DNA from 2 places in the Mycetohabitans sp. B46 genome. Region 2 is predicted to be linked to the other one. Evidence: predicted binding sites of a transcription regulator. Region 2 holds the regulator's gene; the other holds the start of a gene.
The links. Region 2 encodes LexA, which represses DNA repair genes until DNA is damaged. Its sites were predicted from a motif close to ACTGTATNNNNATACAGT; they were not measured.
Positions count from the first base shown of each region.

Region 1: a site for LexA is predicted at 10,143-10,160, ahead of dinB (DNA polymerase IV). Genes of this name have one in related genera too.

Region 1 covers NZ_JADBGL010000004.1:137,872-153,290, reverse strand. The annotation lists gene IHE30_RS06175 (branched-chain amino acid ABC transporter permease) at 1-624, opposite strand, end outside; gene IHE30_RS06170 (ABC transporter substrate-binding protein) at 637-1,842, opposite strand; gene IHE30_RS06165 (LysR substrate-binding domain-containing protein) at 2,066-3,064, opposite strand; gene IHE30_RS06160 (hypothetical protein) at 3,318-3,500, opposite strand; gene IHE30_RS06155 (ParD-like family protein) at 3,879-4,112, shown strand; gene map (type I methionyl aminopeptidase) at 4,112-4,942, shown strand; gene IHE30_RS06145 (hypothetical protein) at 5,026-5,472, opposite strand; gene bioF (8-amino-7-oxononanoate synthase) at 5,616-6,797, opposite strand; gene bioB (biotin synthase BioB) at 6,815-7,876, opposite strand; gene IHE30_RS06130 (GntR family transcriptional regulator) at 8,094-8,744, shown strand; gene dinB (DNA polymerase IV) at 8,916-10,088, opposite strand; gene IHE30_RS06120 (chitinase) at 10,321-11,490, opposite strand; gene IHE30_RS06115 (hypothetical protein) at 12,055-12,240, shown strand; gene IHE30_RS06110 (hypothetical protein) at 12,244-12,393, shown strand; gene IHE30_RS06105 (NAD(P)H-dependent flavin oxidoreductase) at 12,450-13,544, opposite strand; gene IHE30_RS06100 (penicillin-binding protein 1A) at 13,541-15,419, opposite strand, start outside.
Region 2 covers NZ_JADBGL010000014.1:32,693-48,111, forward strand. The annotation lists gene IHE30_RS13535 (hypothetical protein) at 473-601, opposite strand; partial or broken gene IHE30_RS13540 (universal stress protein) at 686-1,113, shown strand; gene IHE30_RS13545 (DUF2939 domain-containing protein) at 1,142-1,804, opposite strand; gene IHE30_RS13550 (hypothetical protein) at 1,829-2,245, opposite strand; gene lexA (transcriptional repressor LexA) at 2,266-2,913, opposite strand; gene IHE30_RS13560 (sulfate ABC transporter substrate-binding protein) at 3,155-4,180, shown strand; gene cysT (sulfate ABC transporter permease subunit CysT) at 4,292-5,188, shown strand; gene cysW (sulfate ABC transporter permease subunit CysW) at 5,185-6,090, shown strand; gene IHE30_RS13575 (sulfate/molybdate ABC transporter ATP-binding protein) at 6,111-7,172, shown strand; gene IHE30_RS13580 (CysB family HTH-type transcriptional regulator) at 7,190-8,116, shown strand; gene IHE30_RS13585 (hypothetical protein) at 8,172-8,606, opposite strand; gene IHE30_RS13590 (sensor histidine kinase) at 8,877-10,751, shown strand; gene IHE30_RS13595 (response regulator) at 10,748-11,197, shown strand; gene IHE30_RS13600 (response regulator) at 11,216-13,219, shown strand; gene IHE30_RS13605 (MscL family protein) at 13,274-13,498, opposite strand; gene IHE30_RS13610 (carboxymuconolactone decarboxylase family protein) at 13,767-14,237, opposite strand; gene pdxR (MocR-like pyridoxine biosynthesis transcription factor PdxR) at 14,356-15,419, shown strand, end outside.

The DNA.
Region 1 (15,419 bases), on a different contig from region 2:
AAGCAACCCTGCAACGCCCGCCAGCACAGCGGCGATGCCAAACAACAACGCATTGAGCAATCCCATGTTGGCACCCAGTGCGGCGACGATGTCACGATGTGTCGCGCCCGCGCGAATTAGCATGCCTACGCGGGTGCGATGAATGACGACGTAGCAGATCAAGGCAATGCCAATACCGGCGGCCACGATGAGCAGCCGATAGGCAGGGTAGTGGATGCCGAATACGTCGATGGCGCCGGCCAGCGAGGGTGGCACTTCCATATAGTAGGGAGAAGGACCCCACAACGTGCGAGCCAGTTCGTTGAAGAACAAGATCAGCCCGAATGTGGCCAGCACCTGATCGAGGTGGCTCCGTGCGTAAAGGCGGCGGAATATTCCCGCTTCCAGCGCGATGCCCACTACCATCATGGCGGGAACGACGGCCAGCGTCGCCAACATGAATGAGCTTGTCAGGTTGTACACCAGCGCGCCGACAAAAGCGCCCATCATGTAAAGTGAGCCGTGCGCCAGGTTGACGAAGTTTGCAATACCGAACACAAGCGTGAGGCCGGCTGCCATCAGGAACAATAGGATGCCGAGCTGCAGGCCATTGAGGCACTGCATGATCGCCAACGTCAGGTTCATCGTGGCATCCGCTCAGTTCATTTTGCACTGCTGCAAGACCGGCGTGCGGGACTGCGGCACGATTGGATTCTTGCTCTCAAACGCAGCACCGGCGGTGGTGCGCACGACGTCGACGCGATAGAAGCCGGCACGGGGGAATTGGTTGGATTCCAGGCTGAAGGCGCCCCGCACCGATTGAAAACGCGCGGTGCGCAGCGCAGCACGTAGCGCATCGCGATCCGCCACGTTACCCTTGACGGCTGACAGCGCTGCATCAAGCAGGTTCGCCGCATCATAGGACTGCGCCGCGTACATCGATGGCTTGCGCCCGTACTTGGACTCGAACGACGACGCGAATTGCACGTTCTGGGCGTTTTTCAGATCAGGCGCATAGGGTGCGACGGTAATCGCGCCGACCGCCAGCTCTTTGAGCGCCGGCAATGTCGTGCCATCGATCGTCGAGGCCGAAATCAACGGAATTTTGCCCAGCAAACCAGCCTGCCGATACTGCTTGACGAAGTTCACGCCCATACCTCCGGGATAGAACACATAGACGGCGTCCGGGCGCATAGCCTGCAACTGAGCCAATTCGGCCGAGTAATCAGGCTGGTTGACCTGCGTGTACACCTCATTGACGATTGTGCCGTGGTAATCGCGTTTAAAGCCCGTGATCGCGTCACGTCCCGCCTGGTAGTTCGGGGCCATCACATAGACGTGCTTATAGCCCAAGTCCTGCACCAATTGGCCCCCTGCCTCATGCAGTTCGTCGTTGTTCCATGAGGTCGAGAAAAACAGCGGCGAACACCCCGATCCGGCAAGTTGCGTGGGGCCGGCATTGGAACCGATCAGGAACACACCGGCGCGGGTCACCGGTTTGTGGATCGCCATCATCACGTTGGAAAACGTCACGCCGGTGATAATTTTTACCCCATCGCGATTGATCAGCTGCTGGGCTTCCTGGAGCGCGACATCCGGTTTGAGCTGGTCGTCCTTGCGCAGCACCTGGACCGGTACGCCGCCCAGCTTGCCGCCTTTTTGCTCGACAGCCAGCATGAATGCATCATATTGGTCCTGGCCGAGCGCGCCGCCTGGGCCTGACAATGTCCCCAGGAAGCCGATTTTCAGCGGCCCCGGCTCGGCGGCTTGCGCCGGCATTTGGTACAGCACGGCAGCGGTCAGCGCAATCAGCATGCGGGCGCCGCGGCACCAAGGTGTGGAGTGATCGACTCGATTGGTCATGCGTGGGTCTCCTGACGAGGCTGTTATATCGATTCAGCAGACTGCCCGGCGGCCCGGCGGCCCGGCGGCCCGGCCCCAGTATGTCGCCGCATCGCCGCGGCGACCTGCCCAAGTCGCGCGTCAGATCTACGAATCAGATCAGTGCAGTCAGTCTAAGCGGCGCTGACCATAAACAATAATAACCTTTTCAGGATGCGTTATTCCCTATTGTTATAGCGATCTGTCAGCCGTCGAGCGCGCCGTGAATCAGAGCCGCGCTTTCCCGAAGGCAGGCGATGAAGCGCAGGCACGCAGGACTGATTTTCTTGTTGGCCCGGACCGAAAACCCCACGGTGCCAAAGTCTGCCGCACCGGTGATCTCGACAACCGCTAACAAACCCGCATCGATGAACTGACGCGCGGCGGCGCGCGGCATCAGCGCCGCGCAGGGTCGCTCGAGCAGCAAGCCGAGATTAGTCAGCATGGACAGCGACTCGACACGATCGGCCGGCATCGGCAAGCCGGCGTCATAAAACAGCCGTTCAGCCCGCAAGCGGACTGGAGAATCGCCAAGTGGCACGATCCACGGCAAGTGCGTCAAGTCGGCAAGGCCTGGTTGCGCGGGCAGGCCTGCCGCATGCCTGGCACCGACCACCACGCACATCGATTCCTGGAATAGGACCTCGTGCTGCAGTGGGAACGCATTGGCAAGCGGCAACTCGCGTTCGGGCAGGCGGCCGACCACGATATCCAGGTCGCCGGTCGCCAGCGCCGGGAACAACTGCGCAGTCCCCCCCTCACGCACCGTGATCAGCATGTCGGGCGCCTGCTCCTTCAATTTGCGGATCGCCACTGGCAGCAGCCGGGCCGACGCCGATATTAAGGTGCCGACGATCACGTGCCCGGCCGTGCCGCTTTGCAGCGCATTGACCTCGTCGGTCAGGTAACGCAGTTCGGTGATCATCGATTTAGCGCGACGGCCCAGCAGCCGGCCCAGTTCTGTTGGCACGACGCCGCGGTTCGTGCGCTCGAACAATGCCTCGCCGAAGAACGCCTCCAACTCGTGGATGGACTTGGTCAACGCCGGCTGCGTCATGCTCAACTCATTGGCAGCGCGTAGCAGTGAACCACTGTCGATAACCTTGGCGATGAGAACCAGTTGCTGCAACTTGAGCTTGCGCGACAGCGAAACGTGCGTGAGCTTATGGGTGTGTGGCGCGGGTTGGCATACGTTTTCGTTCATCGTGAAGTCTCGTCGATCCTCCATATATCGGCCCAAGCGAGGGCGCGGCAGCACGATCCCTTGTCCGGATCCCATAGCGTAACGCAGAAATGCGCGGTCCCAATCATCCGCGTACAGCGTGAGCCTCCCCGCTGTGCCTGTCGTTGATCCGATCCATCAGCTGATATTACCTTTTGGGCTATAACGGCCTGGAATTTTCATTATTTTTTGTGTACCAGCCCCTAGATTGGGCAGGCCTTTTCCGACACATCCATCAGTCTGCATGGGTGCCGGTGGGCAGCTTGATCAGTCGATCGCGTGCCTGCGACGCATCGTCGGACCGACAGATCTGGAGACGGCTAACCGGGTCACCGCAATGATGCTCGACACCGAGGAGCGGTTTGCCGCCTATGCTCAAGCTACCGACAACCTTGCGGGCCAGGCAGTCGACGGTCAAGATCTATTTGGGCAACGGCGTCCTGAATACGCCGGCAGACTGGGTGACCAGCCGGCAGGGACTGCAGGCTGGCGCACGCGGCGTGCGGTGTCTGTGAAGCCGATCGCTGATCGTGTCGACCGCCCTTGCCGTGCGACATCCTGTCGTCCGTCAGAGGGGACAAGGCCTATCTCACGGGTGCGTTCGATACGGCCAGGACTCAGCTAAGCTCAAATCTTAGTGCGAACGCACCTATGATCGATTCGGGGCCCTCGCCGCTACCGCTACGGGTGGATTTAATTTGCTTCGCTCGTGTAATGTCATTATACTAACTATATACGAAACATATATTAGAATGGGTTACTAATGGGTTACTAATGGGTTACTAATGGGTTACTAATGGGTATCGTCAAAATCTCCGAACAGATGCACGAGTCGCTGCGCTACGCAAGCGGCGCGCTGAGCCGCTCGATCAACGCGCAGGCCGAACACTGGCTGCGCATCGGAATGCTTGCGGAATTGAACCCGACGCTCGACTACACTGAACTCTGTCGGTTGTTGATGCAGGCCGAGGTAGCGGGCGCGCCTTGGCATGCTGCCGGCTTGGACAGCGACGTTAGCAAGGTAGCATGATGCGGCGCGCTATCCGAGTCCCGCTCCGTTCGCGCGCCGAGATTGCGATGGCCCGTCGTGCTGGCATGCTGGCCGCGGACGTACTGCAGATGATCGGCCCTTACGTGAAGTCCGGCGTGAGCACCGACGAGCTTGACCGACTGTGCCACGACTATATCGTCAACGTGCAACGTGCGACACCGGCCAACGTTGGCTATCGTGGCTATCCAAAGACGATCTGCGCGTCGGTGAACCACGTGGTGTGCCACGGCATTCCGTCATCGCGCCCGTTGCGGGACGGCGACATTCTGAATATTGACGTTGCTGTGATCAAGGACGGCTGGTATGGCGATACAAGCCGTATGTACTTTGTCGGCGAGCCGGACGATGCGGCACGGCGATTGGTATGCACTGCGTACGAAGCGATGATGGCGGGCATTGCCGTCGTGCGTCCGGGCGCCACGCTCGGCGATGTCGGCCATGCGATCGAGCGCGTCGGGCAACGCGAAGGCTTCGGCATCGTGCGCGAGTATTGCGGCCACGGGATCGGACGCGTGTATCACGATGAGCCGCAGGTACTCCACTATGGATGCCCGGGAACCGGCCTCGAATTGAAGCCGGGCATGATTTTTACGATCGAGCCAATGCTCAACGCCGGATCGGCTGGCACGCGGCAACTGGCGGACGGCTGGACAGTCGTGACACAGGATGGCTCACGGTCCGCGCAGTGGGAGCATATGGTCGTGGTGACAGAAACGGGCGCGCAGATCCTCACGCCGTGGCCTGAGGCGCGGCATGACGCCATGCCACAGCCGTTCGGCCTGCTCGATGCCGCGCCCCGCCCCGCTTGACGCTGGCCCTGCCCTGGCTGCGTCAACGTTACGCCAGCGGCACATTCCGCGCCCCGCCGACGACCGCAATGCGAAGCGCGCCGCTACCGCCTAAGCTTGGAAGGCTGTGGCTGCTCAGTGAGCCCGCTCTTGTCGGTGTCGAAACCCAGCCCGTTCTTTCGATCACTGGGCGGATGGTTCCCCGCACCGCCATGGTGACGCGCGCCGTCGGCAGTGCCGCCGGACTGTTGCATCGGCGGCGTGACCCGCTTCGCCTGCGTCGCCACTGGGTCCGGTGCCGCTGACACCAGCTTCGCTTGTGCCGTCGTACCGGCTGGTCCCATGCCAGTTGAGCGATGGTCAACCGGGCGATCCGTCGTACCCGCGAGCGCCGCCCGCGGCACAGCGGCGACGACGCAGCAAACCAACCCCAATGCGGCTAGGCCGAGGCGTGGCCATAACGGCCGTGAAGCCCTGGATACCTGCCGCTGTGTCCATTGTGCATGCCGACGGGTGCGTGTCACGCGATCCGAATAGCGTTGATATCCCATGATGCCCTCCGTTGTCGCAATCCGACGTTGTGTTAAGCATTTCCGATGCCTGCGCCCGTCCGTGCGTCCTCCAGCCTTCTGGTGGATCTGTGCGTGGCCTTCCCGATACGGCAGAGTGGCTTGCTCGTCGGCGCCAGTATCAATCAAGATGTCATCGCCACACCGGCCAGCACAGTCTCCAGCCGGTCCAGATCGTCATCCGTGTGCGCGGCCGACAGCGAGATCCGCAGCCGGGATGTGCCAGGTGGAACCGTCGGCGGCCGGATGGCCGGCACCCAAAGACCTACGTCGTCCAACGTCGCCGCGAGCGCCAAGGTCGCCTCGTTCGAGCCGATCACCAGTGGCTGAACGGCGGTATGCGAGTCCAGCGAACGGTATGGCGTCGCCGCAAGTAGGCTGCGCGTGCGCAATATAAGCCGCGATAGCTGCGCTCGGCGCGCGCCCCCTTCATCGCCGGCAATCAATTGCACGCTGGCCGACACCGCATGCGCAATCGCTGGGGGCGCAGCCGTCGTGAAGATGTACGTTCTCGCGCGCTGCACGAACCATTCGATCACGTCCGGATGGGCCACCACGAACGCGCCGCCGACCCCAGCCGCCTTGCCCAGCGTGCCGACGTAGATGATATGCTCGCTGTGCACGCCGCTCGCGTCGAGTGAGCCCCGGCCGTCGCGGCCTAGCACGCCAAAACCGTGGGCATCGTCCAGCACCAGCCACGCGTTGTGCCGCTCAGCCAGCGCAGCCAATTGCGCGAGCGGTGCGACATCGCCGTCCATGCTGAACACCGCGTCGCTGACGATCACTTTGGTCGCCGCGTCGCTTGCGCCCAACATCGCGTCCAGGGTCACGGTATCGCAATGCGGATAGATCTGCACGCACGCGCGGGATAGCCGCGTGCCGTCGATCAGCGAAGCATGGTTCAGTGCATCGGAAAAGACCGCTGCATCGCGACCGGCCAGCGCGGTCAGTACGGCCAGGTTCGCCATGTAGCCGGTGCAAAAATATAAAGCACGGGCATCGTCGACAAAGCCGCCACAGAACGCGGCCAGGTCTTGCTCGGCCTGCGCATGCGCACGCGAATGACCGCCCAATAGGTGGGATCCCCCGCTGCCGGCGCCATAGCGTCGCGCGCCGTCGCTCAGCGCTTGGATCAACGCTGGATGCGCGGCAAGTCCCAGGTAGTCGTTACTCGCAAAACCCACGATGTGTCGCCCGTCCACGCTCATCCGCACGCTGCATGCGCTGTCGGCAATGCGCCGATGCCGACGCAAGTGCTCTGCATCGAGCGCCGACAAGCCGCGCCCGAGCGATTCGATCAACTTCATGCGAGTTTTCCCGGAGATCATTGCCGTGATTTGGCGATCCATTGGATCGGAGCCGACTCCTGGCTCGTCGCGCCAAGCCGGTTGATCAGCTCGCGGTCCTGACTGGGAGCCGGATTAGGCGTAGTCAACAGTTTCTCGCCGATGAACACCGAGCCGGCGCCAGCGAATAGGCACAGTGCTTGAAGTTCGTCGCTCATGTGCTCACGCCCAGCCGAGAGCCGTATCACGGACGTGGGCATCACGATGCGGGCCACCGCGATCGTGCGCACGAACTCCAACCCATCGACGTCGCGCTCGTGCGCGAGCCGCGTGCCTTCGATTCGCATTAGGGAGTTGACCGGCACTGACTCCGGGTGTGCCGGCAAATTGGCCAATGTCTGCAACATGCCGACTCGATCCTCGCGCGACTCCCCCATGCCAATGATGCCGCCACAGCAAACCTTCAGGCCCGCGTTGCGCACGTGCTCGAGTGTGTCAAGCCGCTCCTGCAACGTACGCGTGGTGATCACCGACGGATAGTATTCGGGGCTCGTGTCGATGTTGTGGTTGTAGTAGTCCAGGCCGGATTCGGCCAGGCGCTGCGCTTGTGCGTCGGTCAGCATGCCGAGTGTCACGCAGGTCTCCAGTCCCAGCGCCTTCACGCCCTCAACCATCGCGCAGACTCGCTCCAGGTCGCGCTCGCGCGGACTGCGCCATGCGGCTCCCATGCAAAAGCGCTGCACGCCGGCAGCCTTTGCCTGCGCAGCGGCCTGCAGCACCGCGTCCACGCTCATTAATGCGCTCGCCTTCAGGTCGGTCTCGGCATGGACCGATTGGCTGCAGTAGCCACAGTCCTCCGGGCATCCGCCCGTCTTGATGGACAACAATTGCGAAATTTGCAGGCCACGGCCGGCATGATAGCGTCGCTGCACGGTATGCGCGCGATAGAGCAGATCATCGAATGGCAAATCGAATAAAGCCGCAATTTGCTCGTGCGTCCAGTCGTGCCGGATTGGCGCTGCGTCGTCGCCAATCAGCGTTGCGTCGCCGCCGGACAGATTGGTGGAATGGGCAGATGATTCTGTTGTCCTAATTGACATATGCAGATACTCCTGTGCGAGTGGGGGTCCAAGCGGCCCGGTGGCCACAAGTAGGCGCGACACGCGTCGCTCACGCGCCGTGACCGAGGTAGTATCGACCACCCGGCCTATTTCATAGATAATCTATCTAATTCCAGCGCTCACGCCGATTGCGTTCTGGATGTTATAACGGAATTGGCGTTAATTTACCTCCTCCCAAAAATAGATAATCTATGAAATGGACACTGTGCGCCTAAGTGATATCCACACGCCAAGCTTGGTTGAGCATATTGTCGACCGGTTGCGCGAGCGTATTGTCAGCGGGGAGTTGGCCGGCGGTACAGCCCTTCGGCAGGACCACGTCGCCAAGGAATTTGGGGCGAGCCATGTGCCCGTGCGCGAAGCGTTCCAGCGTCTGCAGGCAATCGGACTGGTGACAATCTTGCACAGGCGCGGCGTGCGCGTCACCGTATTGGACCGTGCCGCCATCAAGGAAGCGGCTGACATGCGGGCGGTGCTCGAGCCGCTCGCGCTGCGCCACGCCATGCCACACCTGCGCGCCGAACATTTCGAGGCGCTCGAAAGCGCCCACGCCGCGTGCGACGCCGCTAATTCGCTTGCGTCGTGGGATGCGGCCAACCGTGCGTTCCACCACGCGCTGGTGCGTCATTGCGCGATGCCCCGCCTGCTGGCGACGCTGGACGTACTGCAATTGACCAGTTCGCGTTTCGTGCTCGCCGTCGGCCGGGCGCGCGGCTGGCAATCGCGCTCGAACCACGACCATCAACTCATCATCGACGCGTTGAAAAGCCATGATCTCGAGCGCGCTGCTCAATTGCTGTCACGCCACATCGGCACCATGGAGCGCGTCGGATTCCCGGTCAGCTAGCGCGGTGATACCCGTCGTGCCACCAAGCCGCGCTGCTGCTGATCATCGACGGTTTTCGTCGCGCACAGGAGTCGCGAAATCAAGCCGGGCCCTGACGCTGACTGACCGTATAACAGGTATGCATTGACGGGGATACGCGGGCATCATCCGCCGCATCACGGGGTGCGCAGTTCACCGCACCTGGGTCCCTGCTTCGGCAAATGGCAGCTCGTGTTGCACCGGCACGCGCGTCAAGCGCTGTGCGTGCGCCGGTCGCAGCGCGCTGACCCGCACGCCGAGCAGCCTGAGCCGCTTGTCCAGCGGCACGCGCTTCAGACATTCGGTGGCGGCGCGCCGGATCACCACCGCATCCGCGGTAGGCTCCGGCAAGCTGACATCGCGCGTGACGGTGCGGAAATCCGCATAGCGCAGCTTCAGCCCGACCGTGCGTCCGACATAGCCCTTGCGCGTCAAATCTTGCGCTACACGCACGCACAAGTCCGTGAAGATCGCCGAGAGCGCGGCGCGGTCGTGGCGCACGTGCATATCACGCTCGAACGTGGTTTCGCGGCTCATCGATTTCGGCTCCGACGTGACTTGCACCGGCCGCTCATCGATGCCATGGGCGGCATCGGCCAGCCACGCGGCATAACTGTGGCCGAAATGCTCCTGCAGCAGTCCACGGTCGGCCTTGGCCAGATCGCCGACCGTGGCGATGCCCAGTGACACAAGCTTTTCGCCCGCCTTCGGGCCGATACCGTTAACCTTGCGCACTGGCAGTGGCCAGATCCGCGTCGGCAGGTCCGCGATGGATAGAAGCGTCATGCCGTCCGGCTTGTCCAACTCCGAGCCGATTTTTGCGAGCAGCTTGTTCGGCGCAACGCAGATCGAGCACGTAAGACCGGTCGCGTCGCGCACCGCCTGCTTGATGCGCATCGCCAGCGCTCGCGTGTCGTCGGGCAACGCGGTCAAGTCGATGTAGATCTCATCAATCCCGCGGTCTTGGATCTGATCAGTGAATGTCGCCACCGCGGCCTTGAACAGCCGTGAATAGTGGCGGTACGAGTCGAAGTCGGTGGGTAGCAAGATGGCGTCGGGCGCGAGCTGCGCGGCCTTCATCATGCCCATCGCGGAAAATACGCCGAGCGTGCGCGCCTCATACGTGGACGTGGTGACCACGCCGCGTCCGGCATAATCGCGCAAGCGGGCGAACCGGCGCGTGCCGTCCGGCAGCGTTTGCGGGGCTGCCTTCCGGCCACCGCCGATCACTACCGCCTTGCCGCGCAACTCGGGATAGCGCAACAACTCAACGGATGCGTAAAAGGCATCCATGTCGAGATGGGCGATCCGGCGCGTCGGAACCATGGCAATCGGAATGGCGACTGTAGGAGGCTAAGGAGGCTAAACGGCGATAGTATACCTGTATATTTGTACAGGATCGCAGCGGGAACGCGTACGTTTCGTCAAACCGGTAATCACGGGCCCACTAGCCCCACTGGCCCCGCGTTGCGCACCCGCCCATCGCTGTCTCACGCCGTGCCCCCCGAGATCAAGCGTGTACGATGGCTCGGTGGCGCGAGCCGTAACAGCGGTATGCTCAGACCTTCGCCCACACCTCCGACTGGCCCGGCACGTCGCCTTGCGTCCACCATTTTGCACGATACGTCACGCCGTGATACTTGACGGTCATCCCGGCTGTATAGATCTGCGAGCTGGACCATTGCGCGCCCGGCGTCGGCTTGCCACCGTGCGAGCCGCCACCATATGACGGATCCCGCGTCACGCCAGTGCCCCAATGGCCCCCCAGTTGCCGGAACACCTGCGTGAATGCATACGGTTGCTGCGAAACGCCGGAACAACTGGGCGATGCGCTGCCACCACTGCTCGCGCAAGCCTTGTCCCGACCAATTGACCAGTGGCTGAGCAGCCCGATACCATCCGAGCGAGCCTTGTCGAGCAACCCCTTCGCGTCTGCCAGCGAGAACGTCTCACCTTGCACGTCGTTCTTACCGATCATCGGCGTCACGCCGATCATTTGCCATAACTGGGCGTCGGTCTTCGGGCTGCCCGCCGCCTTGTACGCTGCATCCAACTGCGCGTAGACCGACGTGGCAGCCTGCTTCGCCGCCGCGCCCATGTCAGTTGTGCCATTGCCATAATCCATCGCCATGATGTTGACCGTGTCCAGCGTCACACCATTGTCCAGCGCTGCGCGGAGTACGCGCAAGCCATCGGCGGTAAGCCCCGATGGCATCACCGGGAGGGTCAACGTCACATGCAGTGGCTTGCCATTGGCGCGCGCCGTGTGCTGCAGTTGCCGTACAGCCTGGAAATTGCGCGCCAACGCCGCGCTGTCCGTTTGCGCCGCGCCTTCGATATCGAAATCGATATGGGTCAACGAATACGTATCGATCACCGTCTGATACGCCGCGGCCAACGCCGACGCGCTGCTGCATGCCTGCATCAACGGCATGCCAGCTTGGCCACCGAACGAAATCGACACCTCACCGCCCTTGGCTCGATAATTGTTGATCGACTTGGCGATAGAAGTTAGCAAATCCGACGTCTGGCCGCGTCCGATCGGCTGCACGCCACCCCATGACGGTACGCATTGGTTGCCGCCAGACAACACGAACGCCATCGTGAACTGTTGGATCCCTTGCTGCACGCCGATCTCGTCCAGCGATGGCGTGGGCCATGCCGTCATGTCGACATAAGGCGCATACACGCCTTCGCCGAACGCATGCCCGCAAAGACCGACGCTCATGGCTGACAGGGCTATCGCTTTCAACAAATGCTTTTTCATTGCTTCTCCTGATCGATGAAGAGAACGGTGATCATCACAGGCGCGCTGGCCGCATCGCTCTATTAACACTTGACAATACCGGTCTATCTGTTCGTGATAGTCGCTATGGACAACGTCCGAGTTGATTCTCGTGGCGTTTAGAGCAAAGCTGAAGATTGGGTTCGGAAGTCGACACGTTATTGCGCCACTGCGGCGAGCCGAAGCAAACCGTTGCGTCGTGCCGTCCACGAACATTGCCGGATCATGAGCGAAAGCGGACATTTGTGCGTCGCAGGCGCGAGCCGGCATCGCGCCTGGCGAAGGCACGAGGACGAACACACTGCGCCGACCAGGCGCACGCTTGGACGCTGCTTTCCCCCTGCCCCGGTTTCTGCTAGCGTTCGCCATGTATCCAGCGTTAATACTGGACGGTACAAACGCCAACCTATCTTTTCCGGGCAAGGTGGTTGTCTCAAGGCGATGGGCGGCAACGAAGCGAGAGCGGCATGACTCGCACCAATTCGTGATCTCTTATCCGGCGCATTCATGCAGCAGGCCTCTGATACCCGCGCTGTCGCGCCGTCACCCGCAACTGAAGCGGTCAACCGGGACTTTCCGCTACCCAGTAGCCAGTTGGAATACGTGCTCGACATCATGTCGTCGCTCGAGTTGGACATCGTGGGTGAAGTATTACGGTGTATCCGTGAACTCGAGCCTTCCGTACAGGCATAGAAGGTGGTGCGTACCGGCTCGCAGTCGAGCCAGAAGGTGAAGATTCGCGGCTCGAGTCAAGCCTCGGTGCGCCGCATACGAGAGAACTTGCTGTGGCTAAACAAAGTGCAGCGCATCCATTTCGAGCATATCGACCTGAACGCCCGGCACTAGCCTTACAGACGACTACCGCCCGGCGCTTACCGAGCCGCCGGTGATGAACGCACTTTTTACAAATAGCGCTGTGCGCTGGCCCACGCGTCGCGCACCACATCGGCCGCGGGGACCGCCCGCGCCATTGCGGCAGCCTGCCCGGCCCATACCTGCATTCGGTGATAGTCGCGCGCCGCTGCGCCTGCTTCTTTCATCGATACGGTAAGCGCGCGCTGTACCGGATACGGCGCCGGATGCGGGGCGTCCGGCGCCGCTGCTGCAAGCACGTACTCGGTCGCCACCGAACGGCCGAGGCGGCCGGTGAACGCGCGCGTTGGTACGGTGTCCTCTGGCTCCAATCCGTCCAGCACATCCGACCATGCGGGGTTCAGCGCCGCCTCCGGGCAACGCAGAAAGGCGGTACCGAGTTGCACCGCGCTCGCGCCAAGGATCAGCGCAGCCGCCAGCGTGCGACCATCGCTAATACCGCCGGCGGCGATCAACGGTACATGAATGTGGTCGGCCAGGCGAGGCAGCAGCGCAAATAGACCAATGGCCTGCCGCTCCGCCCGCGCCGCATCGAACGCGCCACGGTGACCGCCCGCCTCGAAGCCTTGCGCAATGATCGCATCGGCTCCCGCTGCCTGCGCCTCACGGGCTTCGTCCAGCGTCGTGACTGTCGCAAACCAAGCAATGTCGTGGTCCTTTAGGCGTTTCACGTACGCGGGCGGAAATACCCCCATGATCGAGGTGACGACATCCGGCCGCGCGTCGATCAGGGCGTCGCATTGCGCCACGAAATCCGGTGGGACCGCATCGCCTGCCGACTCGGGCACGACAGGCCCCCACTGCGCCAGGAATGCACGCACGCGCTGCTCGTTGTCCCGGTCGCGTTCAGGCGGCGGATCAGGTATCCATAGATTCAATTGGAAGCGCCCGGTGCTACCGCGGCGAAACGCGTCGGCCCATTGCACGATACCTTCCGGGGGCGTCAGCAGGGCCCCCATGGCGCCCATGCCGCCTGCATTGGCCACGGCAATCGACAATGCTGGCGGGCACGCGCCGGCCATCGGCGCCAGCAAGATCGGCGCCGACAGCCCGAATTGGCTGCAAAACGCAGCCGCACGGTTTCGAGCATCGCCGGTGTTCGGTAAAGAATGCGAATGGTTCATGGTGTCTCCTGGTGGCGGATCATGCCAATGCTTGGCCGGATCGGTACGTCAGGGCTCGGCGTCGGCTCCCACGGCACCTCATTGCCGAGCGCGGGCATGGCGCGCGAGGCAGCCGGTTCCGGCGACGACGGACCAGGCGATGAGGCCGGCCTGCCGACTTCATTGCCCGGCTCGAACTGCACCGCGGCACCCGGCGCCCCAGATACCGCCGCCGGCGACGCAGCAGGCATGATGGGCATCCCGGGCATCGCACCCGGCGTTGATGTCGGCGGCACGCTAGCCGGCGAGGCTAACGAGGCCGATGCCGCCGACGCGGCAGGTGCGACCGACGCGCCCGTCGGTAGCTCCATGCTCGCGCCGCCCACGGCGACGCCGCTCGCTGGCGGTGGCGCGGCAAGCTCACTCGTGGACGACTCGAGCCGTCGCGGCGCCCGGCGCGGCGGCGCTGGGCGCTCGGCTTGGCGCGTCGCCGGAAACACTTGCGCGAGCCAGGCACGAACCTGCGCGCGCACGCGCTGCAGGATACCGGGCGGCGGCTCGCTCGCGAACCGCAGGCGCGGATCGACGAGCTGCGCGCGCAGCGCACGCTGGTAAAAGTCACCAACGATCGGCAGCGCGCTGTGCGCGCCCTGCCCCCAATAATCGCTGCGCAGCGTCACGCGGCTGTCATTGAAGCCAACCCATGCGCCGGCGACCAGTTGCGGATGCATCAAGATGAACCAGCCATCCGCGTTGTCCTGCGTCGTGCCCGTCTTGCCGGCTACGTCCGCGCGAATGCCGAAGCGAGTGCGGATCGGGGCACCGGTGCCCCGATCGATCACGCCCCGCATCACGTCGAGCAACGTCCATGCAACGTCAGCACGCAGCACCTGCTTGCCTGCATCCGGCGCGAATTGCGCCAATACGTTGCCGTCCCGGTCCTCGATACGTGTGACCATCATCGGCCGCACATAGCGGCCGCCATCGGCGATGGTACTGTATGCGGACACCATCTCCTTGAGCGTGACGGGGCTTGTGCCGAGCGCCAGCGAGGGCACGGGGTTCAGCATGCTGTCGCGCACGCCCATCGCTTGTGCAAGCTTGGCCACCTTCGCGGGCCCGACCGATTGCATCAATTGGGCGGTGATGCGGTTGCGCGAGTGCGCCAGAGCGTCACGCAGCGTCATGGGCTGCCCACTGGGCGGGACGTCGTCGGCGGGGCGCCAGATTTCTCCCCCCTGCAGGGCAATCGACACCGGCTGGTCGATAATCGTATCGTCGGGATGGGCGCCCTGCTCGAACGCGGCGGCATAGACGAATGGCTTAAACGTTGAACCGGGTTGCCGTCGCGCCTGCTGCACGTGGTCGAATGGATCCTTGTTGAAATCGCGGCTGCCCACCCACGCCTTAATTGCGCCATCGCGCGGATCAATGGCGACGAAGTCCGCCTGTACACGTGTTTTCTCGTCACACAGCGCCTGCATGAAACCGCGATTGGCCAGCAGCTGCTTCAGCGCCTGCTGGCTCGTCAACCCCGCGTCGAGCGCCGCCCGGTAGTCCGGTGTGTCGCGCACGAAGGTCTGCACGAAATCGTGACTGCCCACGCACGCCGAAGCGGTCGACCAAGCGGCATGGGCAATGGCCTGCAATTGATTGCCGTGCAGCACGACGGATTGCGTGGCCATCGCTTGCAGCCGCGCATCGATGGTCGTGCGCACGACCAAGCCGTCGGAATAGATATTGTAGTCGTGGCGATCCGCCCACGCGATCAACCATTTGCGCAATTGCTGCGCGAAATGGGGCGCGGGACCAGGCGGTTCGACCTGCCGCTCGAAATCCAGTCGTAACGGCCGGCGCGCAAGCAATGCATACGCCTGCGGCGTCAACTTGCCGTAC
Region 2 (15,419 bases):
TGAGGCACCGCCAGAGCAACATGCGCATGAGATTTTGTTGCTCGAACCCACCCTTGAGCGCTGCCGCCTGCGCAGTGCTAATTAGTGGCGCTCGCCAGACCAGATGACGCGCCTGTGGGTCCGGCCGGTTGTGAGTGCGTTTCTCACGAGTAGGTCGAGGTCGTTGATCAATGCGCGCGCCAGCGTCAGGCGCCGTTTCATGCCGCCCGTGACACGGGAGTGAGCCTTTTTCGAGCCATGCGAATTTGAGCAGCGAGGGCGCTCGCGCATTAGCCGTGCGCGCCAGAATGACGAAGTATCGCTAAGCATGTGCAGATTTTTGATGACGGGAAGTCCGGATCGAGAGCGCTAAGTTGCGGCACACCACCCCTTGCACGCACGGGCCCGCCGAGATCGTGAATGGTGCCGGCATTCGACGATGCCATGTCGAGCAACATACGCAACGTGGTCATCTTGCCGACGCTGTTTGATCTCAGTAACCCGTAGCACCGCCTTTTTTGGCAATAAACGACAGAGCATTGACGATCGCCTTATTTGTATAGGCTTTTTTGACGCCGGTAAATTCAATTTTGTGTTCGGGCATCGGGGAAAGAGCCGGCATAGAGGTCGATCATGGTAATCAATTCCTGGATTCGCGTTTTCCCGCATTTTTGTGGATTCCGGCGGTCGAAAATGCACTTTCAGCGCGCAGACGCATGTACTGGCCGTCGTGAACATGCGCTCGAGCATTGGGCAAAGTGCGGGCCTGATGACCGACGTGGCGTGTGGGCAAGTTTTAGCAGGCGGCGCGAAACATCCTGCAGGAAGGGGGGGATTGGCTCAAAGAACGGAGCCTGAGCGTGCATGGCCATTTCGCGTTGGGCAAGCCGATCGACGAAATGGCTCAGTGCGCGTCGCATGTGCAGACGGACCGCGTCGTGGTCACCCATCGTGTGCGCACCGGCTTTGGCCCGCTGGTGGAGGGGCCCAAAGAATATGCAGTTGCTGGACCGCGCTCGCTGCAACATTCTGGTTGCTGTCTCGAGCGCGGGCAAAGCGGATGGCGCCGAGTTATCCACCGCCGCAGCTACGGAAAGGGCCCGACTCATCGCGCTACGGGGTGGGCTTGTATAGGGCCTGCCGCGTGTCACAATGGCCCGCATCATGAACCATTGAATTTGACCCCGACAAGTTGCCAGCCGAAGACGCCGGTGCGGTGAAAAATCGCCGCATACGGCGGCTCCTTCGGACCAGCGCGGTATCGGACCACGAACTCGTTGATGCCGCGATAGCCGGCGCTCACTTGAGCGCCGCCGCTTACGGATGTGCCGGCCGGGGGCTGCTGGCCGCTTGGTGCACTGGAACCGGCGGAGCCCGAGGTAGCCGACACGGCTGTGCCGCGTGTCGCACCGGCTTGCGGAGCCCGCACCGGGCCCGGCGGTGCCGTGTCGCTCGCCACATCGCGTGGAGGCATGCCGGCCAGTAACGCGGCTACGCCGTCTGGCGTCGCATAAACTTCGACAATGGGCGCAATCAATGCGGAACCGACCATCGTGCCGACACTGGCGACTGCCTGCGCCAGCGGCGAATCATCGATATGCGCGCTGACCGCGCGCCTGATTCGTGCATTGAGTTCCTGTTTCAGGCTGGCGCGCAATGCAGGGTAGTCAACGTATCGATTGACCGTCTCGGCGTCGCGCGCATCGGCTGCCTGCTCCAGGCGGTGCAGGACGATATAAGGCGACGCGTAGCTGAGCATGCCTGCCACCACGCTAGCCAGCGCCACCCCTGCGGCGACAAGACGCTTGAATGAGGTCGATGTCATATGCGCAGTTGTAGCGCGAGTAAATTAATCCAGCAAACCGTGGGCAACCCCAATCTCCTCTGCCGCGATATACCGGTCGATCATGCTGCAAACCGCATCGATATGGCCCACTAGCACCACGCGCGACGCACTGCGATAGACGCGCACCGGATCGTCCTCCCGCCATGGGCGGCGACGGGCCGGTTCACTCTGAGGTACGCTGTGGCGCAGCGGCACGCGTGCGAAAGCTGGTAGGCAGGATGGCAATTCCATGTACTCCCGCACGACGTGTGCCACGCCATCGTGCGTGGGTGCGGTCGGGCGCTGTGCCAGCGTCGCGCCGCCCATCAGCAGACCGAACGAAGTGGCGGGGTGAGACGATGCACCGCATGGCACGAGGCTTCGCAGATGACGCAGGCGCCCGAACGCGCGTAACGGAAACAGGCGGGCAAGTCGTTTCATCGGTTTCTCCATATCGGTATTTAGTACGCATTAGGACGGATCAAGCCGACCGCGATGCCTTCCAGTTCAAAATCTTCTTGTCCCGGGCTCACGATGATGTTCTCGTAATCCGGATTTTCCGCGATCAATTCGATGCCATTTACCAGCCGATGGAAGCGCTTGACCGTCACGTCGTCGCCCAGCCGCGCCACCACAATCTGGCCTTCTTGCACGTCGTGCTGTTTCTGTACGGCCAGCAGGTCTCCGTCGAAGATGCCCGCGTCGCGCATCGACATCCCGCGCACTTTCAGAAGATAGTCGGGCCGGCTTGCAAACAGCGCTGGATCGCATGCGTAATGCTGCGCGATATGCTCCTGAGCCAGGATGGGACTGCCGGCCGCGACACGACCGACCAGCGGCAGCGACAACTGCATGACCGCTGGATGTGGCAGCGTGTACGGGTGCGGTTCGTCTTCCGTTGACAGCAACCGGATCCCGCGTGATGCTCCCGCCGCCAGTTCGATCACCCCTTTGCGCGCCAGCGCGCGCAAGTGCTCTTCGGCCGAGTTGGCCGAGCTGAAGCCGAGTTCTGCAGCGATCTCGGCGCGCGTCGGCGGAAAGCCGGTGCGCTCAATCGCGCGGCGGATCAAGTCGTAGACCTGCTGCTGACGGGTGGTGAGTTTAGTCATGAGGTTACTGTATGGATGAACAGGTCCCTGTATTTTTATACAGTATTCACAGTATTTCAAGTGCTACTTGAACGCGCTGTCCGTTTTGAACGCACTGTCCGTTCGCTCGTGGCATAAGTTGTTGGCGCGTCGTCCGGTGTCTTACGACTTTTGAATATAAAAGCATAAGGAACGATTATTTTTGATAATGAAATGCGTTCGTTAGACTTGGCCGGTCCTCACGACATCCACGGGCATCCAAATGAGCGAACAGGTAACGGGGCGGGCGCGGCAGCGCGCCAGTGCATCAGTGTGGCGGCGACTGGCCGCGGCATGGGTGCTGACGGGCGGCCTCGTGGCCAGTGGCGCGGCCGTCGCGGATAGGACGCTACTCAATGTGTCGTACGACCCGACGCGGGAGTTGTACCAGGACATGAATCAGGCGTTCGCAAAGGAATGGAAGGCCAAGACCGGCGAGACCGTATCGTTCAGGCAGTCGCACGGCGGCTCGGGCGCGCAGGCGCGCTCGGTCATCGATGGCTTGCAGGCGGACGTCGTCACGTTGGCGCTGGCCTACGATATCGACGCGATCGCCAAGCAGGGGTGGATTGACGCGGATTGGCAAAAACGCTTGCCGGACCTCGTGTTCGTTGTGCGCAAGGGCAATCCGAAACGGATCAAGGACTGGGACGATCTAGTCAAGCCGGGTGTGTCCATCGTCACGCCGAACCCAAAGACCTCCGGTGGCGCGCGCTGGAACTATCTGGCCGCATGGGCGTACGCGTTGCACCAGCCGGGTGGCAGTGAGCAACAAGCGCGTGAGTTCGTCGCAAAGCTGTACAGGAATGTCGGTGTGCTCGATTCAGGCGCGCGGGGCGCGACTACCAGCTTCGTGCAGCGCGGCATCGGCGACGTGCTGGTCGGCTGGGAAAACGAGGCATTTCTGTCGCTCAAAAAGTTCGGGCCCGACAAATTTGAGATCGTCATGCCATCGGTTAGCATTCTGGCCGAACCGCCGGTCGCGTGGGTCGACAAGGTGGTGGACCGACGCGGCACGCGCAAGCTCGCGCAGGCTTATCTGAACTTCCTGTACACCGAGCAGAGCCAGCAGATCGCGGCGAAGCACTTCTATCGGCCGCGCTCGAACAAGGTGCCCGAAGCGCTGATCCGGCAGTTCCCGAAGCTCAAGTTGTACACGGTCAACGATACATTCGGCGGATGGGCGAAGGCTCAAAAAGTACATTTTGCCGACGGTGGAGTATTCGATTCGATTTATCAGCCACAGTAAGCCGACGATGGCTGCCAGGCGGGGGTCCGCGGCCTGAGAGGGCCGCCGGCGTAAGCTGAGCCCGGATCCCCTGGGTCTGGCGCGAGCGATGCTTGGAGGCGAGTAGCAGGCATGAGTCGTTTTTATTTTCGCCAGCCCAGTGCGTTGCCCGGGTTCGGTGTCACGCTCGGTATCACGGTGGCGTACTTGGGCCTAGTGGTGCTGGTCCCGCTCGCCGCGACTTTCTTGAAGACGACGACATTGACGTGGCCCGAGTTTGCGCGTGCCGTCGCGTCGCCGCGCGTGCTGGCCTCGTACCGGCTCACGTTCTGCGCGTCGCTGGGCGCCGCGCTGCTCAATGCGGTATTCGGCTTTCTCATAGCATGGGTGCTGGCGCGGTATGAGTTTCCGTTCAAGCGGCTCGTCGATGCGGTGATCGATCTGCCGTTTGCTTTGCCCACCGCGGTCGCCGGCATTGCGCTGGCCGCCGTCTATTCGGGTAACGGCTGGGTCGGCTCGCTGCTCGCTGCGCTCGGCATCAAGGTGGCGTTCACGCCGCTCGGGGTGCTGGTCGCGCTGACCTTCATTGGCTTGCCGTTCGTGGTCCGCACCGTTCAGCCGGTGCTGGAGGACTTCGAGCGTGAGCAGGAGGAGGCCGCTGCCTGCCTCGGTGCGACGTGCTGGCTGACCTTTCTCCGCGTGGTCCTGCCGTCGTTGCTGCCCGCGCTGCTGACAGGTTTTGCGCTCGCGTTCGCGCGTGCGCTCGGCGAATATGGCTCGGTGATTTTTATTGCGGGCAATATGCCAATGAAGTCTGAAATCACATCTTTGTTGATCATCACGAAGCTGGAGCAGTACGACTATGCGGGAGCGGCGGCACTGGCCGTCGTGATGCTGCTCGTATCATTCGTGCTGCTGCTGGCGATCAACGCGCTGCAATGGGGGCTGCAGCGGCGCACGTCTAGTACGCACCGCGCGCCGCCACTCGGCCTCGCACCGTCCGTGGTCACGGCTGGAGAGGGGCGATGAGTCAGCAAGCCACTCAATCGGCGGTCGCAATCGGCGCTAGCGTACAGCCAAAGCGGGCACCGCATGTGGACGCGACGACCGAGCCGCGTGCGGTACGGTGGGCGCTGACTGCAATCGCGCTGCTTTTTCTTGGCCTGTTCCCGGTGTTGCCACTGGCCGCGGTGTTCTATCAGGCGTTAGCCAACGGCGTAGGGGCCTATCTAGACGCCTTGATCGACGCGGATGCGCTGTCGGCGATCAAGCTGACAGGGATCACGGCGGTGATCGCTGTGCCGCTGAACGTTGTATTCGGCTTATGCGCGTCATGGGCGATCGCAAAGTTCGAGTTCCGCGGCAAGAGTCTGCTGACCACGCTGATCGACTTGCCATTTTCGGTGTCGCCGGTGATCTCCGGGCTGATCTACGTGCTGATGTTCGGCGCGCAAGGCTGGTTTGGTCCGTGGCTACAAGATCGCAACGTGCAGATCATCTTCGCGGTGCCGGGCATCGTGCTGGCGACGGTGTTTGTCACGTTTCCATTTGTCGCGCGCGAATTGATTCCGCTCATGCAGGCGCAGGGCGCCGACGAGGAGGAAGCGGCCCGCGTGCTGGGCGCCTCCGGCTGGCAGATCTTTCGTCGCGTGACGCTGCCCAACGTCAAGTGGGGCCTATTGTACGGCGTGATCTTGTGCAACGCCCGCGCCATGGGCGAGTTTGGTGCAGTTTCGGTGGTTTCTGGCCACATTCGCGGGCAGACCAACACGATGCCCTTGCACGTGGAAATTCTCTACAACGAATACAACTTCGTCGCCGCGTTCGCGGTCGCGTCGCTACTGGCGTTGCTTGCGCTGGTGACGCTCGCGTTGAAGTTGATCGCGCAGCGCCGGCTCATCCAGACGTCGAGCGAGCCGGCAGCCAGCTAGCCATCCACGCGGAAATGGATATGGGCATCATTGTTCGCAACTTGCAAAAGCACTTTGGCGATTTCACCGCGCTCGACAATGTGTCGCTGGAATTCCCGTCCGGCGAACTGGTCGCGCTACTCGGGCCGTCCGGCTGTGGCAAGACCACGCTGCTGCGCGTGATTGCAGGCTTGGAGCAGGCAGAGGTGGGCCAGGTTGTGCTGCACGGGCAGGACGTGAACGACGTCGGCGCGCGCGAGCGTCAGGTCGGCTTTGTGTTCCAGCACTATGCGCTGTTCCGTCATATGACGGTGTTCGAGAACGCCGCGTTCGGGCTGCGTGTGAAGCCGCGCCGCGAGCGCCCGTCAGAAGCGCAAATCCGGGAAAAGGTCCACGCGCTGCTCAAGCTCGTGCAACTGGATTGGCTCGCGCAACGCTATCCATCTGAGCTGTCGGGCGGACAGCGCCAGCGCATTGCGCTGGCGCGCGCGCTGGCAATCGAGCCCAAGGTGCTGTTGCTCGATGAGCCATTCGGCGCGCTCGATGCCAAGGTGCGCAAGGAGCTGCATAGCTGGTTGCGGCGTCTGCATGACGACCTGCCTATCTCGACCCTCTTCGTCACGCACGACCAAGAGGAGGCACTCGAGGTTGCGGACCGAATCGTGGTGCTCAATCATGGCCGCGTCGAGCAGATCGGCAGCCCGCAGGACATCTACGACCACCCGAGTAATGCGTTCGTCTATGAATTTCTCGGCGCGGCGAACCGGCTGGCTGGCACACTGGGCAAACAGGGCTTTGTGCCGCACGGCGAAGGCGGATGGATCGCCGCGCAGGGAGACTTCAGCGGACCAGCGCTTGCCTTTGTGCGCCCGCACGATCTACAACTGGTGCCACAGGCACGCGCCGCGCAGGACGGCATCCGCGTGGACGTGCGGCGGATCGTGCCGCTGGGCGGCTCGGTGCGCGTTGAACTGCAGGCTCAGACTGGCCAGACGCTGGAAGCGGAGCTCGATCGTGACGCATGGCGCGCGCTGAGGCTGGACGTCGGCGACGGTGTGACCGCGGTGCCGCGCGCCGTGCGGGTGTTTCCTGTGCAGCGATGAGAATCTGAGGAAACGAAATGAACTTCCAGCAACTGCGTTTCGTGCGCGAGGCTGTGCGCCAGAACATGAATTTGACCGAAGTGGCGAATGTACTGTACACGTCGCAATCCGGGGTCTCCAAGCAAATCAAGGATCTCGAGGACGAACTCGGTGTCGATATCTTCATCCGCCGGGGCAAGCGGCTCACTGGCTTGACAGAGCCTGGCAAGGCCGTGCACACGCTGATTGAGCGCATGTTGCTTGATGCGGAAAATCTGCGCCGCGTCGCGCGGCAGTATGCAGATCAGGACACCGGCCATCTGGTGGTGGCCACCACGCACACGCAAGCGCGCTACTCGTTGCCCAAGGTCGTGCATCGTTTTAAGGAGATGTATCCGAAGGTCCATCTCGCGCTACGCCAGGGCAGTCCGCACCAGATCGCGCAAATGGTGATCAACGGCGACGCGGACATCGGTATCGCGACCGAGGGCCTGGACCGCTACGGCGAGATCGTGACATTTCCAGGCTACTCGTGGCATCACACCGTCGTGGTGCGAAGTGAGCATCCGCTCGCGACCCGGCCCGCAGTGACGCTGGAGGACATTGCCGACTACCCAATCATCACGTACGACCAGGATTTCACAGGACGCTCGCACGTGGACCAGGCGTTCGTGCGGGCTGGTGTTGCGCCGGATGTGGTGCTGACGGCGATCGACGCGGACGTGATCAAGACATACGTCGAACTGGGACTGGGCGTGGGCATTGTCGCCGCGATGGCGTACGATCCGAAGCGAGACAGTGAGTTGGTCGCACTGGACACGCAGCACTTGTTCGAGCCGAGCACGACCCGCGTTGGACTGCGCAAGGGCGCGTTCCTGCGCGCCTATGCATACCGGTTGATCGAAATGTTCGCGCCCCACTTAACCGAGGCCCAGGTGTCCGGCCAGTTGCGCGAAGTCGCGTGACGGCGCAAACGCCACCGATGAACGACATGCGGCTGCCTCGGCGGCACGCCGCGGATTAGGTCTGCCGTGTTCGCAGCGGGCGTCGCATGTTACGTTCGGCGCCGTGTGAGCGCCGGCTTGCGACCGAGCAGAATTGCGGAAGGATCGCGGTGCGTGCCCGGCTGGCGAACACCAGGAAGCCGACGCCGTTGGCCTCGTACCAATAGCCGCCGCGCTCGAGCCCATCCAGCGGCTGCTCTAACGCATGGGCCACCGATTCGATACAGCGCCGGCGCAGCTCGGCCGCACGCGGGTAGGGCGGCTGCGCGCCGCGCACCGTGCAGATCAGCACATCCAGGCCCGGCAACGCATCCGTATACAGTACGGGTTCGTCCTGAGCGCGGGCGCGTGCGATCTTAGTGTCGAGTTGCGCGAACGGCTTGCAGCCAGCGAGTTGGGCCAAAAAAGACTCATCGCTGGATGCGTGTCTGCGCTTTTTCGGAGTGGACATGGTATTCATCTCAAACGGCATGGATGGAATGAAAAGACGGCGGCTGCGGCAAACACAGCGGCGCTCGTCGCGCAGGCATGCCGATCTTTATAGCATATTGACCGATTTCAAAAAATGACTCCGGATCATGTCGCCGCGAGCTTGCTCCGCGATTGAAATATCGGCGTGCAAGGCCGATAATCGTTTGCTGGCCGGCACTAGACCCGTAATGTGACGCCGGCCTTCTACAAGGGGACATGCATTGACGTTCGAGCGGATGCCGGTTGGCGCATGAGGCTCTTTACCAAGGGACTATTGCTCGTCGCGGTGCCGGTAGTGTGCGAGCTGGCGCTGTTGGTCGCGTTATTCGGCGTGGAGCGGCAAGTGGCCGACGCCGAACGATGGGCGTTGCAATCCAAAAAGGTGATCAATCAGGCCGAGGCGCTGCTTGGTCCGTTGCTGCGCCAGGCGTCGCAATTGCGGGCGGGGATTATCGTCGGTGACCCGTCGTTCGCGGACAAGCGCGCGACATGGGTCGAGCTGGCCGACCGGCTTAATGCGCTCGAGGCGACGGTAGCCGACAATCCCGAGCAGACCGGCCGCATTGCGCGTATGCGCGAGACAATCGACCGGTATCGCAAGCTGACGCAGCGCGTGGCCGAGCAATTGCGCGAGGGTGAGCGCCAGCGCGTCATCGAGGCATACCGCGGTGAGGAAATGCCGCGCGAGATCAATGAATTTCGCGGCGAGCTGGGCGACTTCGTCGATGCGGAGAACAAGCTGCAGGCGGATCGTAACGCTCAGTTGCAAGGCTCGCTGAAGACGCAACAGTTCATGCTCTGGTTTGCGGTGAGTGTGTCGCTACTGATTGCGGTGATCGCAGCGCTTGCGTTTGCGCGACACATCGGCCAGCGGATCGAGGTTTTGACGACGAACGCGCTGCGCCTGGGTACGGGCGAGCCGCTAGGCGCCCCATTGGGTGGTCGCGACGAAATCGCGCAGCTTGATGAGGTGCTGCACGATACGAGCCGCAAGCTGGTGCGGTCTGAACGCGAGCACGCACTGCTGAAGGCCGACTTGCAGCGACGCACCGGTGAGCTTGCGCAGGTCAACGAGGAATTGCGTCAACAGACGCAGGACAATGAGATGTTTATTTACAGCGTGTCGCATGATCTGCGCTCGCCATTGGTGAATCTGCAAGGGTTCTCGCGCGAGTTGAAGGTCTCGGCCAGCGAGTTGCGCGAGACGATTAGCGAGCTGGATCTGCCCGTGGCCGAGCGTGAGCGGCTGCAGCGCATCGTCGACGGCGAGATCCAAGAGTCGATCGGCTTCCTGCAAAGCGCGGTCACGCGCGCGGGTGGCATCATCGAGGCATTGCTGCGGCTGTCGCGCGCGGGTCGGGTCGAGTACCAGTGGGCGCTGGTGGACATGAACGTCGTATTGCAGCGGGTGATCGGGGCGCTGAAGGGCCAAACGTCGGCGAACGGCGCACGCGTGCTGATTCAGCCGCTGCCGCCGGCATGGGGCGATGCTGGCGCGATCGAGCAGATTTTCGGCCAGTTGCTCGGCAATGCATTTGCTTACCTAGATCCGTCCCGCTGCGGCGTGATCGAGGTCGGTTGGATCAATCCGGGCGGTGACGGCGACTCGCCACAAGCCGCCGCGCCCACGGCGCACGTCATGCAACTTGGGGCGGACGGTCGCATCGCCACGGCGCGGCTAGCTGGCACGGGCGAGCGCCATCGCGTCTATTATGTAAGAGACAACGGGCGCGGCATTCCGGCGGCGTCGCTGCCGAAGGTATTCAGCGCGTTCCAGCGGCTGCATACGGATGCGGGCCCTGGCGATGGAATCGGGCTTGCACTGGTCAAGCGGATGGTGGAGCGACATCGCGGACGTGTCTGGGTCGAGTCGGCCGAAGGCGCAGGATCGACGTTCTACGTTGCGTTACCCGCACACGCGCCGCTGGGCATGGTGTACCCGGGAGGTGTTGCGATCGGCCGCGCACCAGAGGTGAAAAATCAAGACAGCGGCAAACGTTTGCCTTACTGGGCACAGCGCGAGGCGGGCATGGCTGCTCTGCATGTACTGACCGCGCACCGGGTTGAGGACGCCGGTTTCGGTCCGTATGCCGGTGCATACAATACTTCTTGGGAAAAATCATGACAATCGGGGAGACGGTCAGCATCATCCTAATCGAGGATGACGATGGCCATGCGACGCTGGTTGAGCGCAATCTGCGCCGCGCAGGCCTGACCAATGGCTTTAAGCGGCTGTCCGACGGTCACCAGGCGCTAGACTATTTCTTCGGTCCCGCACCGTTCGGCGATCTGCGCAACTGTGTGGTGCTGCTGGATCTGAAGATGCCGCGCGTGGACGGGGTCGAGGTGCTGCGCCGTCTGAAGGAATCGCCGCAGACCGCGTCGCTGCCGGTCATCGTGCTCACGACCACCGACGATCCGCGCGAAATTGAGCGGTGCTACGAACTCGGCTGCAATGTCTATATCACCAAGCCGGTCGAATACGATGCATTTATCGAGGCGGTCAGGCGGCTGGGCTTCTTCCTGCAGGTCGTAAAGCTGCCGTGCAGCGTGCGGCCGAGCGCACGCTGACCACGTTCCGGAGCCATTATGTCCAGCGACGCTCACGTGCTGGTGCTCGACGACGACGAGGGTATCCTATTGCTTGCGGCGCGCGCGTTGCGGCGGGTCGGCTATCGCGTCAGTGCCTGTTCGACGGTGCAGCAGGCGCTCGATTGCATCGGCGAGCCGTTGCCGGATCTGCTCGTGCTCGATTACCGGCTCGGTACGCCACAAACCGGACTGGATTTTTTCCGTGGACTGGTTGCACGCGGGATCAAGCTGCCGGCTATCCTAGCGACAGGCTTTTCGGACGAGTCGCGGATCATCGAGGCGTTGCGTGCCGGCGTGTCCGATGTGGTGCCAAAAGCAGCCGATTACCTCGATTACCTGCCCGAGGCCGTCGAACGTGCGTTGAATGAAGCGCGGATGCGGCGTGTCGTGGCGGACTCTGAGCGGATGCGCGATCGCGAGCGACACTATCGGACCATTGCCGAAGCGCTGCCGCATCTGGTCTGGACTTGCACGCCGGGCGGCGAATGCGATTTTCTGTCCCGGCAATGGTCGGATTACACCGGAATGCCAGCTGGCGCGGAACTCGGTGCCGGGTGGTTCGACGCGGTCCATGTCGATGATCTTCCCGCGCTGCGTGATGCATGGCGACAGACCATCGGGCAGGGCGCGGACAGCTTCATTCGCGAGGTGAGGCTGCGGCGCCATGACGGCGTGTATCGCTGGTTTTGCTTGCGAGGTACGGCCTTGCGCGAAGCGGATGGGCGCATTGCGAAGTGGTTTGGCACGTGTACGGACATCCAGGATCAGCGCGAAGCAAGCGACGAGCGCGAGCGGCTGCTCCAGTCCGAGCAGGCGGCGCGGCAGGCGGCCGAAGAGGCCAATCGTGCGAAGGACCGTTTTCTCGCGATGCTGTCGCACGAGTTGCGCACGCCACTCACGCCGGTGCTGGCCAGTGCGCGAATGCTCGAGCGCGCGCGTGACGTTCCCGACCCGGTGCGCTCCGCCATGAAGGTCATTCGACGCAATATCGAGTTAGAGGCCCGCCTGATCGACGATTTACTGGACTTGACGCGAGTAGCCAACGGTAAGCTGCTGCTGGCGCTGGAGACTGTGGATGTGCACGAACTCATCGATGCGGTGTTGGAAATTTTTCGCAGCGACATCCAGGTCAAGCAATTGCGCGTGGAATTGGATTGCGCTGCACAGCACCGCTTCGTCCGTGGCGACCGTGCGCGATTGCAGCAGATGCTATGGAACTTGATCAAGAACGCGGCCAAGTTTACGCCCGAGCATGGCCGCATCGTGCTGCGCACGCGCGATGCCGAGGCGCCATCCGAAGCGGGTGTGCCGCAGATTCAAATTGACGTGCAAGATAGCGGTATCGGCATCGCGCCGGAGCAGCTGGGGCGACTGTTCAACGCATTCGAGCAGGGTGGGCGGCACACCACCCAGCAGTACGGTGGCCTGGGGCTAGGCCTGGCCATCACCAAGGCGCTGACCGACGTGCATGGTGGGACGGTGCATGCCGCCAGTGAGGGATTAGGGCGCGGCGCCACCTTTACGATCGTGTTGCCTAGTGTCGAGGCACCCGGGCCGGTGATGGAGCGCGGTACGATCGCGGCGGCGCCGCAGCGCGCCACGCTGGACATCCTGCTGGTCGAGGACCATCAGGACACAGCCGAGGTGATGGCTCAACTTATCACGGGCTTTGGCCACAATGTGATCGCAACCGGGACCGTGGCCTCAGCGCTGCAGGCCGCGCAGCAGCAGCGCTTCGACCTGGTGGTCAGCGATATTGGCTTGCCCGATGGTACGGGGCTGGACTTAATCACGGCGTTGCGGGGCACCGAGACCGGCGCACACGTGCCGGCGGTGGCGTTGACCGGCTATGGCTCGGATGACGACGTACGCCGCTGTCTCGATGCCGGCTTTATGTCGCATCTGACCAAGCCAGTCAACTTCACGCTGCTTGAAGGCCTGATCGAAGAGATCGCAATGGCTAAGGGCAGCGATGACGCGTTGTCTACGCCCACCGCTTGACGCTGTGACGCTGCGGCGTTTGCTGCGCGTCACGCGGGACCCTGTGTAGGCGTGTCAGTCGCGGTTTTTCAGCTCGTCGCGGATCTCGCGCCGCAACGCGATATCCTCGAGTGGTGCTGCCAGGGTTGCCGGCGTGGCTGCCTGCAGCGCCGGCGCGCGCAGCTTGCTGACCAGCGAATTGACGAGGGTGCCGAACGCGCCGCCAATGATGACGCTAGCAGCCAGATCCATCATATTGTCCCTGACGGCGAACTCTTTCAATTCCTTGAGCATGCTCATAGAGCGGTTCCCCCGAAAAACGCATAGGCGGTTGAGCGCGCAACGTTTCGGGCGATGGGGCAGTGGGCGGCAGAAATGTGCGCCAGGCCGCGAAGCAGCGCGGGCCTGGGCAAATCTTATCAATAAAGGTGCGAATGGGGGCCCGCGCCACCGCTGCGACGGTTCCGCCCCAGCGGCGTCAAGCGATGTAAGCGACCCAGGCGCCTCAACTGACTCAACTGACTCAACTGACTCAAGCGACTCAAGCGACTCAAGCGACTCAAGCGACTCAAGCGGCGCTGGCGGCGCTGGCGGTACTGCGTGTGACCGGCAGTTGCATGCCGACGCCGAGGCGGTTCCAGGCGTTGATTACCGCGACCGCGAAAGTCAGGTCGGCAATCTCCGTATCGCTAAAGTGAGTTTTCAGCGCCTGGAAATCGGCATCGGCTGGATGGCCACCAGGTAGTGTGGTCAGGCGCTCGGCCCAGTTCAGCGCGGCGCGCTCCCGCGCATCGAACATCTCGGTTTCGCGCCAGGTTGGTATGCTGAGCAGGCGCTGCACGTCTTCGCTTTGCTGAAGCAGGTCGTGTGAATGCATGTCGACGCAAAACGCACATCCGTTGATTTGTGATACACGTAGGAACACAAGATCACACAGCTTCTGGCCGAGCGCGGAGCGTCCCAGTGCGGCATTGACCGATGCCAATGCGAGATAGGCGTCCTTGGACAGTTCACGGTAAGGCAGGCGAGGTTGGCTCATCAGGGTTTCCTTTCGCGTCAATGGACTAGGAGCCTTTATCGTAGGCGGCGAATGGGTTATCGTAAAAGGCCAAAAACGGTTTAAATGAGTAGGCCATGATGCGAGCTGGAGCAGGGCGATGACAGCGGAGCACGGCGGCAAGCGGGCTGTGGCGCGCAAAAGTCGGCCCAGCACCATGCCGGCGGCCGAGTGGGCCTGCACGCTTGAGCTAGACCGTCGGTGTGACGAGCCTATGTATCGGCAACTGGTTACCCGGCTTCGCGAGGGCATCTTGGACGGTCGATTGCCCGCCGGCATGCGGCTGCCGTCCACACGTGCGCTTGCCACGCAACTCAATACCGCCCGCGGCACAGTTGAACTCGCCTACGCGTTGCTCGCAGTGGAAGGATTTATCGAGACGCGCGGCGCAGCTGGCACCCGGGTCAATGCACGACTTCCACCACAGCATGGGCCGACGAAGCCTGCGCCTGCACCGTCGGCCGACAATGCATCGGTGAGTGCCGCGATAGCCGTGGCGCCTTTGCAAATGGGGCTGCCCGCGTTGGACTTGTTCCCGCGCAAGCTGTGGGCCCGGGTGGCGAGTCACGAAGTGCGCGTGCTGGCCGCGGAGGCATTCAGTTACGGCGATGCGCAGGGACAGTCCCGCTTGCGTCGTGCGATTGCCGGTTATCTTGCGATAGCGCGCGGAATCGATTGCGACCCCGCCAGGATCATTATCACGAACGGGTATCATGGCGCGCTTGGACTACTGATGACGGCGTTATTGCCGGAGACGGCGTCGCGCCCGATCTGGTTCGAGGATCCCGGCTACCGGCGAGCACGCGACGCGTTAAGGCTGGTCGGCGCGCAATTAGTTAGCGTGCCAGTTGACGACGAAGGACTGGATGTCGACGCAGGCGTGGCGAAGGCCCCCCGAGCTTGCATGGCGCTCGTCACGCCTTCGCACCAGGCGCCGCTGGGGGTCTCGCTGTCATTGCCGCGGCGGCTCGCGCTGCTGGATTGGGCGGCGCGCGCCAACGCGTGGGTCGTCGAGGACGACTATGATGGGGAATTCCGCTACTCAGGCCGGCCGTTGCCCGCGCTGGCGAGCCTGGACGGCGGCGAGCGCGTGCTCTATGTTGGCTCCTTCAGCAAGGCGCTCGCGCCCGGCCTGCGGCTCGGCTATATCGTCGCGCCGCCTAC